One region of the Micromonospora sp. CMU55-4 genome, then DNA from elsewhere that is predicted to be linked to it. Evidence: predicted binding sites of a transcription regulator. Region 1 holds the regulator's gene; the other holds the start of a gene.

Region 1 (9,992 bases):
CGAGGCCGAAGCCGGCCGTCCAGACCGACTCGTCGGTGGTGGTGAGCGGCCAGCGCATCTCCTCGACGGTGGCCGCGGCGAGCACCGCGCCGTCCGGGTCGAGCGCCGCCGGGTCGGCCAGGAAGGCGGCCCACCGGGCCATGTCCGGCGCGGTGCTCCAGAGCTGGGCTGCGGGGGCCACCGCGCCGAAGTCGGCCGGTGGCTCCGGGTGGGCCTCGTCGGAGTACGCGTCGACCAGGAACCCGGTCGCGGCACGCTCGGTCGGGGCCGGACCGGTGGCGGTCAGCCCGAGCGGGGCGAGGACCCGGTCGGCCAGCACCTCGGCCCAGGTCCCGCCGCGCAGCCGGGCCACCATCTCGCCCAGGAGGGCCATGCCGAGGTTGGAGTAGTGGAAGCGCCGCCCGGTGGGCAGCACCCGCTCGACCCGGGCCAGATCGGCCAGCAGCTCCTCCACGGCCGGGGCGCGCAGGCTGTCCCACACGTCGCCGTGGGGCTCGCGTTGCAGGCCGGCGGTGTGCGACAGCAGCCGGCGTACGGTCAGCTCGCCGTGCGCCGGCAGGTCGAGGTGCCGCCCGACCGGGTCGTCCAGGTCGAGCAGGCCCTCGTCGCGGCACTGCATGACGAGTACCGCGGTGAACGTCTTGGTGACCGAGCCGATCCGGAACACCGTCTCCGGCCCCAGCGGGGTGTCGTTGCCGGTGTCGCCCACGGCGCAGGTCCAGAGCGGCCGGTCGGCGCGGTGCAGGGCGGCCGACACCGCCGGGATCCGCCCGGTGGCCTGCGCCTGGCGCACCATCCGGCCGAGCCGGTCGGACACGTCGGTCATCGGCAGAGCATCGGGCCGAGCGGCGCGCCGCCGAGCAGGTGGGCGTGCACGTGGAAGACCTCCTGGCCGCCGTACGGGCCGGTGTTGAACATCAGCCGGAACCCGTCCACGGTCAGGCCCTCCTCCTCGGCCACCACGGCGGCGGTCTGGAGCACCTCCCCGGCCAGTTCGGGCGCGCCCTGGGCCAGCGTGGCCACGTCGGCGTAGTGCTCCTTCGGGATCACCAGCACGTGCGTGGGCGCCTTCGGGTCGATGTCCCGGAAGGCCAGGGTGGTGGCGGTCTCGCGGACGATGGTGGCCGGAATCTCCCCGGCGACGATCCGGCAGAAGAGGCAGTCCATCGCAGCAGTGTAAGGAGGGGCCCCCGCTTAACGCCTCCGGCATGGGAAGGGGCCCTTCTTAACACCCCGGGCCGGTGCGGCAGGATGGCCGCCATGGCGGGACGGGCGGTGCTGGTGACGGGGGCCTCGCGGGGCATCGGGCGGGCGGTGGCGCGAGCGTTCGCCGCAGGTGGGGACCGGGTGGCGATCCACCACCGGGACTCCGCCGAGCTGGCGGAGCGGCTGCGCGCCGAGCTGCCCGGCGACGGGCACGTGGTGGTACGCGCCGACCTGGCCGACCCCGACGCGGTACGCGCCATGGTGGACGAGGCGGCCCAGCGGCTCGGTGGCCTCGACGTGCTGGTGAACAACGCCGGTGTGTTCGGGCCGGCCGATCCCCCGCACCCGGTCTTCGAGAGCAGCTACGAGCAGTGGCGGGCGCGGTGGCGGGAGGTGCTCGACACCAACCTGGTCGGCGCGGCGAACGCGGCCTGGTGCGCCGCGCAGCACATGCGCGACAGTGGGGGCCGGATCGTCAACGTCTCGTCCCGGGGCGCGTTCCGGGGCGAGCCGGCCAACCCGGCGTACGGGGCCAGCAAGGCCGGGATGAACGCGATGGCCCAGTCGCTGGCGGTGGCCCTGGCGCCGTACGGCATCGGGGTGGCCTGCGTGGCGCCCGGCTTCGTCGAGACGGACATGACCAACGAGCACCTGAAGGCAGAGCGGGGCGAGGCGGTACGCGCGCAGTCCCCGTTCCACCGGGTGGCGCGTCCGGAGGAGATCGCGGCGGCGGTGCACTGGCTGGCGAGCCCCGAGGCCGAGTGGGCCTCAGGAACGATCATCGACCTGAACGGCGCTTCCTACCTCCGCTCCTGACCCACCCTCCCCCGCTACCAGTGGGTCAGGCGGGTGGCCAGGACTGTCAGGGCGGCCACGCCTGCTGTGGACGTACGCAGCACCGACGGGCCCAGGCGGACCGTGCGGGCGCCCGCCTCGGCGAACGTGGCCAGCTCGTGGTCGGCGATGCCGCCCTCCGGGCCGACCACCAGGACGATCTCCCCGGCCGTCGGCAGGTCGACTGTGGTCAGCCGGTCCTGCGCGCCCTCGTGCAGCACGAACGCGGCGGCCGCGCCGGCGATCCGGCGGGCCACCGTGGCGGTCGACTCGTCCGGGGCGCCGGCCACCACCGGCAGCCACGGGCGGCGGGCCTGCTTGGCCGCCTCCCGGGCGGTGGCCACCCACTTCTGCCGGGCCCGTACGCCCCGGTCGCCGCGCCACTGCGCCACCGAGCGGGACGCCGCCCACGGCACGATCTCGTCCACCCCGACCTCGGTCATCGCCTGCACGGCGAGTTCACCCCGGTCGCCCTTGGCGATGCCCTGCACCACGACGAGCCGCGGGACGGGCGCGTCCGCGTACCCCCGGCTGGTGACGCGCAGGTCGAGCGTGCCCCGGCCGACGGCGGTGACCACCGCGGCGGCGGTGCCGCCCCGGCCGTCGGCGAGCAGCAGCTCCTCACCGGCCCGCAGCCGCTGCACGGTGGCCGCGTGGTGGCCCTCCGGGCCGTCCAGCGTCAGCGTGTCACCGGTGGGCAGCGCCTCGACCAGGAACAGCGGGGCGGACACCTCAGGCGTGCCCGTTGAAGGCGTCGCGCATCCGGGAGAAGAAGCCGCCCTGCTTGGTCAGCTCGGCGACCTCCTCGCCGCGGGTCTTGGCGAAGTCGCGCAGCATCCGCTCCTGGTCGGCGTCGAGCTTGGTCGGGGTACGCACGTCCAGGTGCACGTAGAGGTCACCCCGGCCGGTGCCGCGCAGGTGCGGTACGCCCCGGGCGCGCAGCCGCAGCGTGCTGCCGGGCTGGGTGCCGGGCTTGACGTCGACGGTCTCCTCGCTGTCCAGCGTCTTGATGGTCAGCCGGGTGCCGAGCGCGGCGGCGGTCATCGGCACCGTCACCCGGCAGTGCAGGTCGTCGCCCTTGCGGGAGTAGACGTCGTGCGGCCGCTCGTGGATCTCCACGTAGAGGTCGCCGGCGGTGCCGCCGCCCGGGCCGACCTCGCCCTGCTGGGCCAGGCGGATCCGCATGCCGTCCTCGACGCCGGCCGGGATCTTGACGGTCAGCGAGCGGCGGGTACGCACCCGGCCCTCACCGGCGCAGGTCGGGCAGGCATGCGGGATGGTGGTGCCGTAGCCCTGGCAGACGGTGCACGGCCGGGCGGAGACCACCTGGCCGAGGAACGTGCGCTGCACCGACTGCACCTCGCCCCGGCCGGCGCACGCCTCGCAGGTGGCCAGGTGGGTGCCGGCGGCGGTGCCGGCGCCGGAGCAGGTGGTGCAGAGCACCGCGGTGTCGACGGTGATCGGCGCCTCGACGCCGAACGCGGTCTCGTTGAGGTCCAGTTCCAGGCGCAGGATCGCGTCCGCGCCGGGCCGGGTGCGCGGCCGGGGTCCCCGGCTGCCGCCCGCCGCGCCGCCGAAGAACGCGTCCATGATGTCCTGGAAGCCGACGAACGGACCGGCGCCGCCGGGCCCGCCCGGGCCGCCCATGCCACCGCCGCCGGGGGCGAGCGGGTCGCCGCCGAGGTCGACGATCTGCCGTTTCCGGTCGTCCGAGAGGACCTCGTACGCGGCGTTGATGTCCTTGAACTTCTCCTGGGCCTCCGGGTCCGGATTGACGTCCGGGTGGTACTGCCGCGCCAGCTTGCGGTAGGCGCGCTTGATCTCGTCGTCGGAGGCTTCCCGGCTCACGCCGAGAATGCCGTAGTAGTCCCTGGCCACTGCGTTAGGTGTCCTCATGTTCGTCTCGCGTCGCTCCGGTCGTCGGCCGCAACCGGCCGTCGGCCCTGACTGGTCAGTTCTGGGCCAGCAGTTCGCCCACGTAGCGTGCCACGGCCCTCACCATGGCGATATTGCCGGGGTAGTCCATCCGGGTCGGCCCGAGCACGCCGAGCCCACCGACGATGGTGCTGCCCGGTCCGTAGCCGGTGCTGACCACCGAGGCGGCCCGCAGGTTGTCGAACTCGTTCTCGTCGCCGATCAGCACGCGGGTGGTGCTCGGCTCGGTCTCGCCGATCAGTTTGAGCAGCACTACCTCTTCTTCGAGCGCCTCCAGGATCGGCCGCAGCGAGCCCTGGAAGTCGAGCAGGCCGCCCCGGGTGAGGTTGGCCTGGCCGGCCAGCGCGAGGCGCTCCTCGTGCCGTTCCACGAGCGTCTCCAGCAGCACCGTGGACAGCGTGGTCATGGCCGGGCGCAGGTGCGGCGCGGACTCATCCACCAGGGCCTGCACCAGCGGCGGCGTCTCGGAGAGCTGGCTGCCGACGAGCTTCTCGTTCACCAGCCGGCGCAGGTCGGTCACGTCGTCGGCGGGAACCGGGGCGGGCAGCTCGACGAGCCGCTGCTCGACCCGGCCGGTGTCGGCGATCATGACGACCATCAGCCGGGTGGTGGAGATCGGCACGAGTTCCAGGTGACGCACCTTGGACCGGGCCAGGCTCGGGTACTGCACCACGGCGACCTGCCGGGTGAGCTGGGCGAGCAGCCGGACCGTGCGGTGCACCACGTCGTCCAGGTCGACCGCGCCGACCAGGAAGCGCTCGATGGCGCGGCGCTCGGCGGGGCTGAGCGGCTTGACCCGGGAGAGCCGGTCCACGAAGAGGCGGTAGCCGCGGTCGGTGGGCACCCGGCCGGCGCTGGTGTGCGGCTGCCGGATGTAGCCCTCCTCCTCCAGCACCGCCATGTCGTTGCGCACCGTGGCCGGGGAGACGCCGAGCTGGTGCCGCTCGACCAGGGCCTTGCTGCCCACCGGCTCCTGCGTGGCGACGTAGTCCTCGACGATCGCGCGCAGCACGGCAAGTTTGCGGTCGTCGAGACCCATGTCCCCACCTCCTGACACACCTCGGCCGGGCCGGCACGCGGCATCCGCCGGGCGGCTGGCACTCGACTGTAGCGAGTGCCAGTCTACGTCGGCACCCCCACCGACGCGATGATCGCCTGACGGACCTGCGGTGCGGCCCACCACACCGCGCGGCACGCCAGGGCCGAACAGCCGGTCACGCTCGGTCTGTGTCGCCCTGGTGCGACTTGCCCGCTGGCCCTACCGTGACCTCCATGACTGAACCTCCTCGCCCTCCCGGAGCAGGGGACTCCGGCCCCCAGCCCGACCCGTCGGCGCCCTACGGCTCCGGCGAGCCGCCCACCGCTCCACTGTCCGGCGCGCCGGGCGCGGGCGGGTATCCCCCGCCCGGTGACTATCCGCCCCCGGGCGGCTACCCGCCCCCCGGTGCCCAGCCTCCGCCGGGCGGCTACCCGCCCCCTGGTGGTTACCCCCCGCCGGCCGGCGCGCCGGGCTACGGCGCCGGTGGCGGCTATCCCGGCGGTGGCGGCTACGGCCCGGCCGGGTACGCCAACAACGACGAGAAGACCTGGGCCCTGGTGGCGCACTTCGGTGGCGCCGCGGGCGTCATCATCGGTGGCGGTCTGCTCGGCTGGGTCGCCCCGCTGATCGCGATGATGACCCGCGGCCAGCAGTCGCCGACCGTACGCGCCCACGCGGTCGCGGCGCTGAACTTCCAGATCACCTGGACCATCGCCAGCGTCCTCGCCTGGGTGATCACGGTCATCACCTGCGGGATCCTGTTCTTCGTCCCGATGCTGGTCTGGCTGGTGCCGTTGATCTTCGGGATCATCGGCGGGGTCAAGGCCAACGAGGGTGTGCTCTACCGCTACCCGATGACCTACAACTTCGTGAAGTGACACCGCCGGCCGGCCGAGGGGGCGGCCGGCCGGCGCCGGTCACGGCAGCAGGTCGCGTACCACCGCGTCGGCCAGCAGCCGTCCGCGCAGCGTCAGCACCACAAGCCCCCGCGCGTACGCCCCGGCGTCGAGCAGCCCGGCGTCCCGGGCCCGCTCGGCGCCCGCCCGGCCGGGCTCGTCCAGCACGTCCAGCGGCAGCCCGGAGGCGAGCCGCACCCGCAGCATCACGTCCTCCATGTGCTGCTCGTCCGCGCTGAGCACCTCCCGGGCCAGTGCCGGCGAGGCGCCCTCGGCCAGCCGCGCCGCGTACGCGCTCGGGTGTTTGACGTTCCACCAGCGCACGCCGCCGACGTGGCTGTGCGCCCCCGGGCCCAGGCCCCACCAGTCGGCGCCGGTCCAGTAGAGCAGGTTGTGCCGGCACGCCGCCGCCGCCGAGCGGGCCCAGTTCGACACCTCGTACCAGGAGAAGCCGGCTGCGCCGAGCGCCGCCTCCGCGGCCAGGTAGCGGTCCGCCGCCACGTCGTCGGAGGGGTACGGCAGCTCGCCCCGGCGCATCCGCGCGGCCAGCCGGGTGCCGTCCTCCACGATCAGGGCGTACGCGCTGACGTGGTCCACCCCCGCGTCGACCACCTGGGCCAGCGAGGCGGCGAAGTCGTCTGCCGTCTCGCCCGGCGTGCCGTAGATCAGGTCCAGGTTCACGTGCTCGAACCCGGCGTCGCGCGCCTCCAGCGCGGCGGCGGTGGCCCGGCCCGCGCTGTGCCGCCGGTCCAGCACCGCGAGCACCCCGGGCGCGGCGGACTGCATGCCCAGCGAGATCCGGGTGTAGCCGGCCGCCCGCAGCGTCTTGAGCGACTCCGGGGTCACCGACTCCGGGTTGGCCTCGGTGGTCACCTCCGCGTCGGCGGCCAGCCCCCAGACGCGGTCGATGCCGTCGAGGATCCGGGCCAGGTCGTCGGCGGGCAGCAGGGTCGGCGTGCCGCCGCCGACGAAGACGGTGTCGACCCGCTGCGGCGGCGAGTCGCCCAGCACCCGGGCGGCCAGCGCCAGCTCGGCCAGCACCGAGTCGGCGTACGTCTCCCGGCTCGCCCCGCCGCCCAGCTCGGAGGCGGTGTACGTGTTGAAGTCGCAGTAACCGCACCGGCTGGCGCAGAACGGCACGTGGACGTACACGCCGAAGCCGCGCGCGCCGACGGCGCGACGGGCGGTGGCGGGCAGCGATCCGTCGCGCGGGACGGGTTCGCCTTCTGGAAGGACGCCGGGCATGGCCACTAGTGTGCCCGGCATGACCTCTCCGGACGCTCTCGTGCGAGTCGCCACGGCCCGTGGGGTGACGACACTCACCCTGGACAGCCCGCACAACCGCAACGCGCTCTCCACGCCCCTGATGACCCAGCTGCTGGCCGGGCTCGCCGACGCGGTCGCCGACGACGCGGTACGCGCGATCGTGCTCGACCACACCGGCCCGGTCTTCTGCTCCGGCGCCGACCTGAAGGAGACCGCCGCCGCGTACGCCAGTGGCACGGTGCCCGCCGGGATGCTCGGCGACGTGCTGGTGGCGGTGCGGGAGTGCCCGAAGCCGGTCGTCGCGAAGGTCGCCGGGCCGGCCCGGGCCGGCGGGCTGGGCCTGATCGCCGCCGCCGACCTGGCGGTCTGCGCGCAGGAGGCGACGTTCGCGTTCACCGAGGTGCGGATCGGGGTGATCCCGGCGGTGATCTCGGCGACCGTGCTGCCCCGGCTGGACCAGCGGGCCGCCGCCGAGCTGTACCTGACCGGCGACACGTTCGACGGCCGCCGCGCCGCCGAGGTCGGCCTGGTCACCGCCGCGGTGCCGGCCGACGAGCTGGACGCCGCCGTCGAGCGCTACTGCGCCTCGCTGGTCAGGGGCGCGCCGGGGGCGCTGGCCGGGGCGAAGGAGCTGCTGCGCCGGCCCGCCGCGACTGACCTGCGGGCCGAGATCGCCGAGTTGGCGGCGCTGTCCACCGGGTACTTCCTCTCCGACGAGGGGCGTGAGGGCGTCATGGCGTTCCGGGAGAAGCGACCCGCCGCCTGGGTGCCCGCCGGAGACTGAGGTGCGCGGCGGGGCCCGGCTGGTCACCTTCGGTGGTGGCGGGCCCCGCCCGGCGGCACGGCGCCGGTCACGTGGTGGCGGGACGGCCACTCGGCCGAGACGCGGCGGCGCGGGGCCGACGTACGCTTGTCGGACTGTCGGGACAGGGGGTGCGGGTGCGGACGCGAGCGGCGATCGTGGCATCTGGTGTTGCGGTGTGCGTACTGGCGCTGCTCGCGGTCTATGTCGTGACCAAGCAGTTCGGCGAGCACCTGCGGCTCCCCCTGGCCAGCCGGACCTGCACGGTGCAGGCCGACGGCGAGGTGGTGCTCGGCGCCGACCAGATGGCGAACGCGGCGACCATCGCGGCCATCGGCATGCAGCGCCGGATGCCCGAGCGGGCGGTGGTGGTGGCGCTGGCGACCGCGTACCAGGAGTCGCACCTGCGCAACATCGCGCACGGCGACCGCGACTCGCTCGGCCTGTTCCAGCAGCGCCCGAGCCAGGGCTGGGGCACCCCGGAACAGGTCCAGGACCCGCGGTACGCGGCGAACAAGTTCTACGCCGCGCTGAAGAAGGTCAAGGGCTGGGAGCGGATGCGGGTCACCGACGCCGCCCAGCGGGTGCAGCGGTCGGCCTTCCCCGAGGCGTACGAGAAGTGGGCCGACGAGTCGGAGGTCCTGACCCGCGCGTTGCTCGGCCACGCGACCGGCGCGGTGGCCTGCACGGTGAGTTCGCCGCCGACGATGCGCGGGCCGGCCGCCGCCAGCGCCGTGCTGGAGAGCCTGTCGCTGGACTGGGGGCTGCCCCGGCTGGCCACGGCGACGGACCTGACCGCGCTCACCGTGCCGGCGGGCGACGACCGCAACGGCTGGCGGTACGCGCACTGGCTGGTCTCGCACGCCGACGACCACGGCGTGAAGAAGGTCCGCTTCGGCAACCTGGAGTGGACCGCCGAGCAGGGCTCCTGGGCCCGGGTGAAGGGCGACCCGGCCACCGAGGTACGCGCCGAGGTGTTCGCCGCGGCCTGACCGGCCGCCGCCCTCAGCCCTTCACAGCTCCCGCGACCAGGCCGGAGACCATCCGGCGCTGCACCAGCAGGAAGAAGACGATCACCGGCAGGGTGAACAGCGTGGACGCGGCCATCACCGAGCCCCAGGCGGTGTCGTCGCGGCCGAAGAAGAACGTCATCGCCACCGGCAGCGTGTACTTCTGCTGGTCGTTGATGAAGGTCAGCGCGAAGATCAGCTCGTTCCAGGCGGTGATGAACGAGAAGATGCTGGTGGCGACCAGGCCGGGCGCGACCAGCGGGAACAGCACCTTGCGGAACGTCTGGGCCCGGCTGGCGCCGTCGATGGCGGCGGCCTCCTCCAGTTCCTTCGGCACCGCTGCGACGAAGCCGCGCAGCATCCAGACCGCGAACGGCAGCGAGAAGCCGAGGTACGTGAGGATCAGGCTGGGCAGCGTGTTGTAGAGACCGAGCCGCTGGATCATCAGGAACAGCGGGATGACCAGCGCCTCCAGCGGGATCATCTGCACCACCAGCAGCATGATCAGGAACGTGGTGCGCAGCTTGAACCGGAACCGGGCCACGGCTGTCGCGGCGAGCAGCGCGACCAGCCCGCTCAGCAGCACCGTGGCCCCCGCGACGAGCACGCTGTTGAGGAAGAAGTCGGTGAACGTCACGCCCGGGATCAGGTTGCCGGTGAGGATCTCCCGGTAGTGCTCCAGCGTCGGCTCGGCCGGCACCGGCCGGGGCGTGGACGAGAAGATCTCCCGGTTGGGCTTCAGCGACGTCGCCACCATCCAGTAGACCGGGAACGCGGCGAAGAGCGCGACCAGCAGGCCCGCGCCGTTGAGGGCGATCTTCTTCATCATTCGTCCTCCTGCCGCAGCACCATGCGGACGTACAGGGCGGTCACCACGAGCAGGATCACGGTGAGGATCACGGCGATGGCAGAGCCGAGGCCGTACTTCGGCGGCGGTGAGAACGCCTCCGCGTACGAGTAGATCGACAGCATGAACGTCGACCGGTCCTGGGTGCCGCCGGCCA
Region 2 (9,992 bases), on a different contig from region 1:
TTCCCCGGTACGCCTTGTACTGCTTGCCGTTGATGAAGATCAGCTCGCCGGGGCTCTCCTCGCAGCCGGCCAGCAGGCTGCCGAGCATCACCGTGTCGGCGCCCGCGACGAGCGCCTTGGCGATGTCGCCGGAGTATTGGATGCCGCCGTCGCCGATCACCGGCACGCCGGCCGGGCGTGCGGCCCGGGCCGCCTCCATGATCGCGGTGATCTGCGGTACGCCGACCCCGGCCACGATCCGGGTGGTGCAGATGGCGCCCGGGCCGACGCCCACCTTCACGCCGTCCGCGCCGGCCTCGACGAGCGCCTTCGCGCCCGCGTACGTGGCGATGTTGCCGCCCACGATGTCGATGCTGACGTCCCGCTTGAGCCGGGCCACCATCTCCAGCACGGCCCGCTGGTGCCCGTGCGCGGTGTCCACGATGACGACGTCCACGCCGGCGTCGACCAGGGCACGGGCCCGCTTGTAGCCGTCCTCGCCCACGCCCACCGCGGCGGCGACCCGGAGCCGGCCCGCGTCGTCCTTGGTCGCGTTCGGGTACTGCTCGCTCTTGGTGAAGTCCTTCACCGTGATCAGGCCGCGCAGCTTGCCGCCCGCGTCCACGATCGGCAGCTTCTCGATCTTGTGCTGGCGCAGCAGGCCGAGCGCGTCGTCCTTGCTCACGCCGACCGGGGCGGTGATCAGCGGGGTACGCGTCATGATCTCGCGGACCGGCGTGGCCGGGTCGGAGACGAAGCGCATGTCGCGGTTGGTGACGATGCCGACCAGCTGGCCCTGCCCGTCGATCACCGGCACGCCGGAGATGCGGTAGCGACCGCAGAGCGCGTCGACCTCGCGCAGCGTGTCGTCCGGGCTGGCGGTCACCGGGTTGGTGATCATGCCGGACTCGGAGCGCTTCACCAGGTCGACCTGGAGCGCCTGGTCCTCCACCGACAGGTTGCGGTGCAGCACGCCGATGCCGCCCTGGCGGGCCATGGCGATCGCCATCCGCCCCTCGGTGACCGTGTCCATCGCGCTGGACAGCAGCGGCACGGTCAGCTCGATGTTGCGGGTCAGGCGGGTACGGGTGTTCACCCGGCTGGGTACGACGTCCGACTCGCCCGGCTGCAGGAGCACGTCGTCGAAGGTCAACCCGAGCGGTACCACCCGGGCCGAACCGGCCGGCAGCTCGGGCAGATGGCCACCCAGCTCCCCGCCGTCGGTGCCGGCCGGGATCTCGGTGCTGGGCGAATTCTCCACGATTGCTCCCCTGAGCTGGTCGATCGGGCTGCAGCGAGGCGGCGCGCGGGGGCACCGGCAGGCGCCTGGTGACGGCGCGTCGCCTCATCGTACCCACTGGCCCGTTCCCGTCCGGGCAGCGGCGGGCCCGGGGGTAGGCCGGGCCACAGCGCGGCCTGGGGCGGGCTTTCCGGCGGCCCGGGGACTACGGTGAGGGGGTGCACGACGAGCCCATCGACCCGTTCAACGGCGACCCTGCCGATCCGGCTGCCGGTCTGCACGATCCCGGCGACGACGACGCGCTCGACCCGCTGACCGACGTCGAACGCCAGGACGTGCTGGAGGACCTCGCCGATCTGGAGATCTACCAGGCGCTGCTCCAGCCGATCGGGGTGCGCGGCTTGGTGATCGAGTGCGAGGACTGCCGCGAGCCGCACTACTTCGACTGGGACCTGCTGCGCGGAAACCTGCGCCACCTGCTCAACTCGGGGCGCCCCCGGGTGCACGAACCGGCCTACGACCCGGACCCGGACCATTACGTGAGCTGGGACTACGCCCGTGGCTACGCCGACGGCGTGCACGACACGCTCACCGAGGGCACCGACGACTCCGCGTCGGAGTGACTCCGGCCCGGGTCAGGCGACCAGGCCGGCCCGGAAGCCGGCCGCCACGGCGTGTGCCCGGTCCCGCGCCCCGAGCTTGCGGAACAACCGTCGGGCGTGCGTCTTGACCGTGTCCTCGGAGACGAACAACTCCCGCCCGATCTCCGCGTTGCTCTTGCCCTCGGCCATGCCGAGCAGCACCTGAAGCTCCCGCTCGGTCAGCCCGATGGCGCCGCGCGGCGTCCGGGCCGGCCGCTGACCGGCGCCCGGGCGGGCCGCCTCCGCCGCGTCGGCCGCCGCCGGATCCTCCGCGTCCTCACCCCGCTGCACCGGCACCACCGTGGGCAGGCCGGCCGCGTCCACCGGCGCCACCGCCGGCCAGCCGGGCCCACCCGGGGTACGCCCCGCCGACCGGGCCGGACCGCCGACCGCTGCCGCGTCCCGGGCGGTGTCCGCCACCCGGTGCCTGTTGCTCCGGCCGGGAGCGGACAGCAGCAGCAGCGCCTTGGCGACCGCGCTGGTCAGATCGTGGTCCGCGTTCTGGATCAGGCCACGCGCTCCGGCGCTGATGGTGGCCGCCGCCGACTCCGACTCCTCGGCCCCGAGCAGCAGCACCGCCGCCTGCGGCGCGCGGGCCAGCACCCGGCGCACGAAACCGGCGCTGTCCGGCCGGGTCAGCGCGGTGTCGGCGAGCACCACGTCCACCGGGCGCTCCGCGAGCCGCAACATCACCTCCGGATCGGAGACGGCCGTCCGGACGACGCCGGACAGCCCGAGCCGCGCCGCCGCGGAGGTCAGATGCTGGGCCGCCAATGGTGTCCGAACGCACACAAGAACACTACGCACAGTGGTCTCCTCTCCGACTCAGAGCAGACCATGCGGAGGTGGGCTCGGGAGGGGGTTCCGGGCAATCATCCGAACTTTTCCGACAGATGGGGCATATGCCACCGACTGTCCGAGGTTTTCGATCACAGATGTGTGAGGCGCGGACCGCTCGGGTACCGAGGGGTTCATCCGGAACCGGCATCCCGCGCGGACCGCCGCCCGGTAGCTGGCCACGAACATTCTCCGCGGTGCCGCGCGGGAGGAGGGGTGCTGATGTCGAACGTACGTAGGCTGCCTGGACCGATCGACGAGCTCTGGGACTGGCAGCGGCTCGGGGCCTGCCGTGGCCGCGACAGCGCGCAGTTCTTCCACCCGGACGGCGAGCGCGGCTCCTCCCGGCTGCGCCGCGAGATGGGCGCCAAGTCCGTCTGCCGCGCCTGCCCGGTACGCGCCGAGTGCGCCGCCCACGCGCTCTCCGTACGCGAGCCGTACGGCGTCTGGGGCGGGTTCAGCGAGTCCGAGCGGCTGCGTCTGCTCGCGCTCGGCTGGGAGGACCTGGCCGACCGCCGCCAGACCAAGGTGGACATCGCCCGGCTGGAGGCGCGCCTCGGCCGCCCGCACAACACCGCCGTGCCGGACCAGCGCAAGGTCGCCTGACCGGCTTCACGACCCCCGACGCCGCGCCCCGGATCCCGGGGCGCGGCGTCGTGTCGTGGCCCGGGGCATCCGCTGGCCCCCGCACCCCGGCGCGGCGAAGGCCGCCGCTGGGCGACTCGCCTACCGTTTCGAATACCAGGATCGGCGTTCCAGAGGCTAGGACACCACATAGATCTTGGTATGAAACGGCCCTTATAGGGGCGTTTCATACCAAGATCTCTTTCGTGAGCGCTCGGGAGTCTGGACTCAGGCCGGAGCCAAGCGGCGCGCACCCGATCGGCAGGCACCCGCCAGTGGCACGGGCAGGCCATCTCCCCACCGAGAGCGGTCCTCGCGACGGTGCGGGTCAGGTGACTGTGACCCTTACCGTGTGCCATCCCGTCGCGCCGTCGGGGGCGACCGGGGCGCGCTGTTCCGTCTGGGTCTCGCCGGTGCTGTCGGTCGCCCGGACCTGGAGCGTGTGCTCGCTCGGTGTGGCGTCCCACCGCCACGACCACTGCACCCACGTGTCCGCCGACACTGCCGGGGCCAGCGTCGCCTCCTGCCAGGGGCCGCCGTCCACGCGTACCTCGACGCGCCGCACGCCCCTGTGCTGCGCCCACGCCACACCGGCGACGGTCACCGCACCGGCGGCGGGACGGCTGCGGGGCCGGGGCGTGTCGATCCGCGACTGCGTCTTGACCGGACCCTGCGCTGACCAGCCGCGCGGCACCCAGTACGCGTCGAAGTCGGCGAAGCTGGTCAGCTCCAGCTCGGTGATCCACTTGCACGCGGAGACGTACCCGTAGAGGCCTGGCACCACCATCCGCACCGGGAAGCCGTGCTGGATCGGCAGCGGCTCGCCGTTCATGCCGACCGCGAGCAGCGCGTCCCGCCCGTCGCGCAGCACCCAGGTGGGCGTGCCGCACGTCCAGCCGTCGACGGCGCGCCCGACCACCTGGTCCGCGCCGTCCTCCGGGTCGGCCTCGTCCAGCAGGTCCTTGATCGGTACGCCGAGCCAGCGCGCGTTGCCGATCAGGTCGCCGCCCACCTCGTTGGAGACGCAGGCGAGCGTCACGTAGCGCTCGACCAGCGGGCGGGCGAGCAGGTCGTCGAAGCTCAGCTCGATCGGGTTGCGGACCCGCCCGTGGATGCGCAGCCGCCAGGTGACCGGGTCCACCTGCGGCACCACCAGCGCGGTGTCGATCCGGTAGAACTCCCGGTTCGGCGTGACGTACGGCGCGAGCCGGGACAGCGACAGGTCCGCTCCGGCGGGCACCGGTGGGGCGGGCGCGACCGGGGCGGGCAGCGTCACCGCGTCCCGGGCCGCCGATACGCCGCGCCGGCCGGCCAGCCAGTGCCCGCCCAGCCCGGCCACCGCCGCCGCGCCGGTGAGCAGCCCGGCGCCACGCAGGAACCGCCGCCGCGACTCCGCGTCGTCGTGCCGGACCGGCTCCCAGCCGCCCGGCGTCTCCCCCTCCCGGGCCAGCGCGGCGACCGCCGGAGGCGGGGCGGATGGCGGGGGCGACGCGGACGGCGGCTCGCTGTCCGCCGAAGCGGCCCCGTCGCGCTCCGCCGGGCCGGTCCCGGCCCGGTCGCGTCGCACGGCGTCGGACCGGCCACGCCCCGGTCGCTTCCGGTGCGCCGGGTCGGCGCTCAGCGGGCCGGCCACGAACGCCCACAGCGTCAGCGCGCCCAGTCCGCCGCCGACCAGGGAGGGCAGCGCGTCGAAGGCGTCCGCGCCGGCCCGGGTCAGCGCGGCGGCGACACCGAGCGCGGCGAACGCGGCGATGCCGGCCAGGCCGATCACCAGCCGCCGGGCCGCTGCCAGGCCCAGCAGCGCGCCGAAGACGGCCAGCAGCAGCGCCGTCCCCATCAGCAGCGCGATCTTGTCGTACGTGCCGAAGACGTCGATGGCGAACTGCTTGAGCGGCTCGGGCACCAGGTCGACGACGAGTCCGCCGACGGCGACGAGCGGAGCGGACCGGGGGCCGGTCAGGACCGCCACGGGTTCGGCGGCGCCGAGCGCCACCACGGCGGCGACGACACCGGCCGGCGCCGCCCGGCGGGGGGAGAGGGTGCTCACGGGCTCCAGTCTGGTCGCCCCGCGGGCCCGGCTGCCAATCTCGTCAGCGATCCGTAAGGACATATGCGTCAGGGCACACCACCGGGTCGGCGGTGTGCCCTGACGTCGGGCGTACTCCTCGGGTCAGAAGCCCGGGCCGTGCTGGTGGCCGTGCCCGTGCGAGTGGCCGTGGCCACCGGCGGCCGGCTCCGGCTCGGCCGGCTTCTCCACCACGAGGCTCTCGGTGGTGAGCAGCAGGCCGGCGATCGAGGCGGCGTTGCTGACCGCGTTGCGGGTCACCTTCACCGGGTCGATGATGCCGGACTTGGCCAGGTCGACGTACTCGCCGGTGGCGGCGTCGAGGCCGTGGCCCCAGTCCTTGCCGACGACCTTCTGCACCACCACGTAGCCGTCGTGGCCGGCGTTCTGGGCGATCCAGCGCAGCGGCTCGACGAGCGACTTGCGCACGATCGAGACGCCGACCTTCTCGTCACCGGTGAAGCCCAGGTCGTCGTCGAGCGCCGGCAGGATCTGGGCCAGGGCGGCGCCGCCACCCGGGACCGTGCCCTCCTCGACCGCGGCCTTGGTCGCGGCGATGGCGTCCTCGATGCGGTGCTTGCGCTCCTTCATCTCGACCTCGGTGGCCGCGCCGACCTTGATCACGGCGATGCCGCCGGAGAGCTTCGCCAGCCGCTCGGCCAGCTTCTCCCGGTCCCACTCCGAGTCGGAGGCCTCGATCTCCTTGCGGATCTGGGCGACCCGGTCGGCGACCTCGGAGGCCTGCCCGCCACCGTCGACGACAGTGGTGTTCTCCTTGTCGACCACGACGCGGCGGGCGGTGCCGAGCACCTCCAGGCCGACCTGGTCGAGCTTGTAGCCCAGCTCCGGGGCGACCAGCTCGGCGCCGGTCAGGATCGCCATGTCCTGGAGCATCGCCTTGCGGCGGTCGCCGAAGCCGGGGGCCTTGACCGCGCAGACCTTGACGGTCTTGCGCAGCGCGTTGACCACGAGCGTCGACAGGGCCTGGCCCTCGACGTCCTCGGCGACGATGAGCAGCGGCTTGTTGTTCTGGAGAACCTTCTCCAGCAGCGGCAGCAGCTCCTCGATCGCCGAGATCTTCTGCGTGGTGATCAGGATGTACGGGTCCTCCAGGACCGCCTCCTGCGCCTCCAGGTCGGTGACGAAGTTCGGCGAGATGAAGCCCTTGTCGAACTGGAGACCCTCGGTCACCTCCAGCTCGGTGGTGAGCGCGGAGCCCTCCTCGACGGTGATGACGCCGTCGCGGCCGACCTTCTCCATCGCCTCGGCGATCAGCTCACCGATCGCGGCGTCCTGCGCGGAGACGGTCGCGACGTGCGCGATCGACTCCTTGCTGGAGACCTCGACGGCCTTGTCGAGCAGCGCCTCGGAGACCTTGGCGGCCGCCGCGTCGATGCCCCGCTTCAGGCCGGTCGGGTTGGTGCCGGCGGCCACGTTGCGCAGGCCCTCGCGGACCATGGCCTGGGCCAGCACGGTGGCGGTGGTGGTCCCGTCGCCGGCGACGTCGTTGGTCTTGGTCGCCACCTCCTTGACCAGCTGCGCGCCGAGGTTCTCGTACGGGTTGGTGAGCTCGATCTCCTTGGCGATGGTCACGCCGTCGTTGGTGATCGTGGGCGCACCGAACTTCTTGTCCAGGACGACGTTGCGCCCGCGCGGGCCGAGGGTGACCTTGACCGCGTCCGCGAGGGCGTTGACACCGTGCTCGAGCAGGTGCCGGGCGTCGTCCGAGAAGCTGAGGATCTTCGCCATCAGTATCCCTTCGAAGCGACGTTGCCCCGGCCCGGCGAGCCGGACCGGGGCAACGACACTGATCGGTTGCTTACTTCTCGATGACCGCGAGGACGTCGCGGGCGGAGAGCACCAGGTACTCCTCGCCGGCGTACTTGACCTCGGTGCCGCCGTACTTCGAGTAGAGGACGGTGTCGCCGACCTTCACGTCGATCGGCACGCGGTTGCCCTTGTCGTCGATCCGGCCCGGGCCGACAGCGAGGACGGTGCCCTCCTGCGGCTTCTCCTTGGCGGTGTCGGGGATCACGATGCCCGAGGCGGTGGTGGTCTCGGCCTCGTTCGCCTGGACCACGATGCGGTCCTCGAGCGGCTTGATCGCAACCTTGGTCGCGGTAGTCACGGGCATACCCTCCCGGGTACTTGGTGTCGTTGCCGGCCGGCGTGCCGACCAGCGTCAATCTGCCACATGCCACCGGGCGGGGCCGTCGTCGCGGGTGCCGGTCCGCCTGGCGCTCAACCCCCGGGCACGAGGCTCGGGCGTTGGCACCCTCAGGGTGAGAGTGCTAATCGCAGGTTATTCCTCGGCTAGCACTCCGTCAAGGAGAGTGCCAACGCGCGTCGCCCTCCGTGTCGCGCCGGAACCGGCCCGGGAGAATGGGCGCGTGGATCTCGACCTGCTCGCCGTGCTGCGTACCCCCGAGGGGTCGGCGGCGCTCGCCGCGGCCGGTCGGGTGGCCGGCGGCGACCCGCTGGCGGCGGCGGCCGCGCTGCGCTCGGCCGGGATTCCGGGCGACCTCGCCGCCGCCGCGCTGACCCAGGCCGAGCTGCGCCGCCGGGCAGCAGGCAAGTTCGGCGCGGCGGCGGCCGGGATGTTCCTCACCCGGCCCGGGCTGGAGCAGGCCACCCGCGGGGTGGTCGCCGGCCGCCGGGCCGCACGGCTGCGCGCCGCGGGCGTGACCACGCTGGCCGACCTGGGTTGCGGCCTGGGCGCCGACGCGCTCGCCGCCGCCCGCGCCGGCATCCGGGTGTACGCGGTGGAGGCCGACCCGCTGACCGCCGCGATGGCCGCCGCGAACGCCGAGGCGGCCGGGCTCGCCGATCTGGTGACAGTCGAGTGCGGCGACGCCACGGAGTTCGACGTAAGCCGCGTCGACGGCGCGTTCTGCGATCCGGCGCGGCGACGGGCCGGCACCGGGCGGCGCGTCTTCGACCCGAACTCCTACTCCCCGCCGTGGGACTTCGTCACCGGTCTCGCCGCGCGGGTGCCGCGCACCGTGGTGAAGGTCGCGCCGGGGCTGGACCACGCGCTGATCCCGGCGGGCGCCGAGGCGGAGTGGGTGAGCGTGGACGGCGACCTGGTCGAGGCCGCGCTCTGGTGCGGCGAGCTGGCCGAGGTCCCCCGCCGCGCCACCCTGCTGCGCGAGAAGGAAGGGCCCCTTCTTAACGCCTCCGGTAGTAAAAGGGTCCCTTCCTATCACCTCACCGGCACGGGCGCGCAGGAAGCGGAGGTGGGGCCGGTCCGGCGGTTCCTCTACGACCCGGACCCGGCGGTCGTCCGCGCGCACCTGGTCGCCGAACTCGCTGCCGACCTCGACGCCACGCTCGCCGACCCGTCGATCGCCTACCTGTACGCCGACGAGGCCCGGCCCACCCCGTTCGCCCGCTGTCTGGAGATCACCGACGTGCTGCCGTTCTCGCTGAAGCGGCTGCGCGCCCTGCTGCGGGAGCGCCGGGTCGGCCGGGTGGAGATCCGCAAGCGCGGGTCGGCGCTGGAGCCGGAGAAGCTGCGCCGTGACCTGCGGCTGTCCGGCGAGGCGGCGGCCGACCTGGTGCTGACCCGGGTGGCGGGCGACCCCACGGTGCTCGTGTGCCGGCCGGTTCCGGTCGGCGGCTGACCCGGCTCACGTTTCCAGCTCGCGGTGTCGCGGCGCGCGGGTTAGCTTGAGCCCGTGGCGGGCCCTGGCACTCCGGCGATCGCGTTGCTGAGCAAGCGGAAGATCGCCCACAGCATCCACCCGTACGACGTCTCGCCGGACGCGCCGAACTACGGCGCGCTCGTGGCCGCGGCGCTCGGGGTGGCACCGGACCGGGTGTTCAAGTCGCTGGTCACCGAGGTCGACGGCGGGCTGACGGTGGCGGTGGTGCCGGTGACCGGCGAGCTGGACCTGAAGGCGCTGGCCGCCGCGATGGGCGGCAAGCGCGCGGTGATGGCGGACCGGGCGGTGGCCGAGCGGGCGACCGGGTACGTGCGGGGCGGCATCAGTCCGCTCGGCCAGCGTAAGCGGCTACCGACAGTCGTCGACTCCTCGGCGCTGGCGCACCCGACCGTGTACGTGTCGGCGGGCCGCCGGGGATTGCAGGTGCAGCTCACGCCGACGGATCTGGTGACGCTCACCGGGGCGGCCACGGCATCGATCGCCGCCGCCTGAGCGGGCTCGTGACGGTACGTGTGGGAGCGTTCCCGGAGCACGCTCTCCCGGCGGTGTCCCGCGGGTGACAACCGCGTTGCTGAATTGTTACCGCCGCCAACAAACTTCTGACCTCGGCAGTCTTGCGGCGCATGGGAGGCGGGGAATACGTTGCCGGACACAACAAAACATCACCACTCCCCCACCTCCGAAAGGACCCTGCACATGCGCAAGGGCTTCCTCACCTTCGCGGCCGTCGGTCTCCTCGCGACCGGCAGCATGGCCGCCTGCGGTGACAACGGCGGTTCTTCCGACGAGGCCGGCGGCTCCAACGCCAAGAAGCCGAAGATCGGCGTGATCCTGCCGGACAGCAAGTCCTCCGCCCGCTGGGAGGGCGCGGACCGCAAGTACCTCAAGGCGGCGTTCGACGCGGCCGGCGTCGACTCCGACATCCAGAACGCGCAGAACGA

The links. Region 1 encodes HrcA, which represses chaperone genes, less so after heat shock. Its sites were predicted from a motif close to GGTTNGCACNCTCNNNNNGAGNGTGCNAACC; they were not measured.
Region 2: groES (co-chaperone GroES) is a predicted target of HrcA. The motif match lies at 7,653-7,683, and genes of this name have one in related genera.

Annotation. Positions count from the first base shown of each region.
Region 1 is NZ_JAAOLH010000026.1:7,785-17,776, reverse strand. Features, by position in the region: gene HA073_RS29090 (serine hydrolase) at 1-826, opposite strand, end outside; gene HA073_RS29085 (histidine triad nucleotide-binding protein) at 823-1,167, opposite strand; gene HA073_RS29080 (SDR family NAD(P)-dependent oxidoreductase) at 1,261-2,022, shown strand; gene HA073_RS29075 (16S rRNA (uracil(1498)-N(3))-methyltransferase) at 2,037-2,771, opposite strand; gene dnaJ (molecular chaperone DnaJ) at 2,773-3,918, opposite strand; gene hrcA (heat-inducible transcriptional repressor HrcA) at 3,992-5,014, opposite strand; gene HA073_RS29060 (DUF4870 domain-containing protein) at 5,248-5,892, shown strand; gene hemW (radical SAM family heme chaperone HemW) at 5,932-7,155, opposite strand; gene HA073_RS29050 (enoyl-CoA hydratase family protein) at 7,175-7,960, shown strand; gene HA073_RS29045 (hypothetical protein) at 8,110-8,970, shown strand; gene HA073_RS29040 (carbohydrate ABC transporter permease) at 8,984-9,817, opposite strand; gene HA073_RS29035 (carbohydrate ABC transporter permease) at 9,814-9,992, opposite strand, start outside.
Region 2 is NZ_JAAOLH010000010.1:72,302-82,293, forward strand. Features, by position in the region: gene guaB (IMP dehydrogenase) at 1-1,240, opposite strand, end outside; gene HA073_RS18495 (DUF5319 domain-containing protein) at 1,438-1,842, shown strand; gene HA073_RS18500 (response regulator transcription factor) at 1,855-2,667, opposite strand; gene HA073_RS18505 (WhiB family transcriptional regulator) at 2,920-3,303, shown strand; gene HA073_RS18510 (molybdopterin-dependent oxidoreductase) at 3,650-5,431, opposite strand; gene groL (chaperonin GroEL) at 5,492-7,135, opposite strand; gene groES (co-chaperone GroES) at 7,206-7,520, opposite strand; gene HA073_RS18525 (methyltransferase domain-containing protein) at 7,777-9,009, shown strand; gene ybaK (Cys-tRNA(Pro) deacylase) at 9,064-9,543, shown strand; gene HA073_RS18535 (sugar ABC transporter substrate-binding protein) at 9,748-9,992, shown strand, end outside.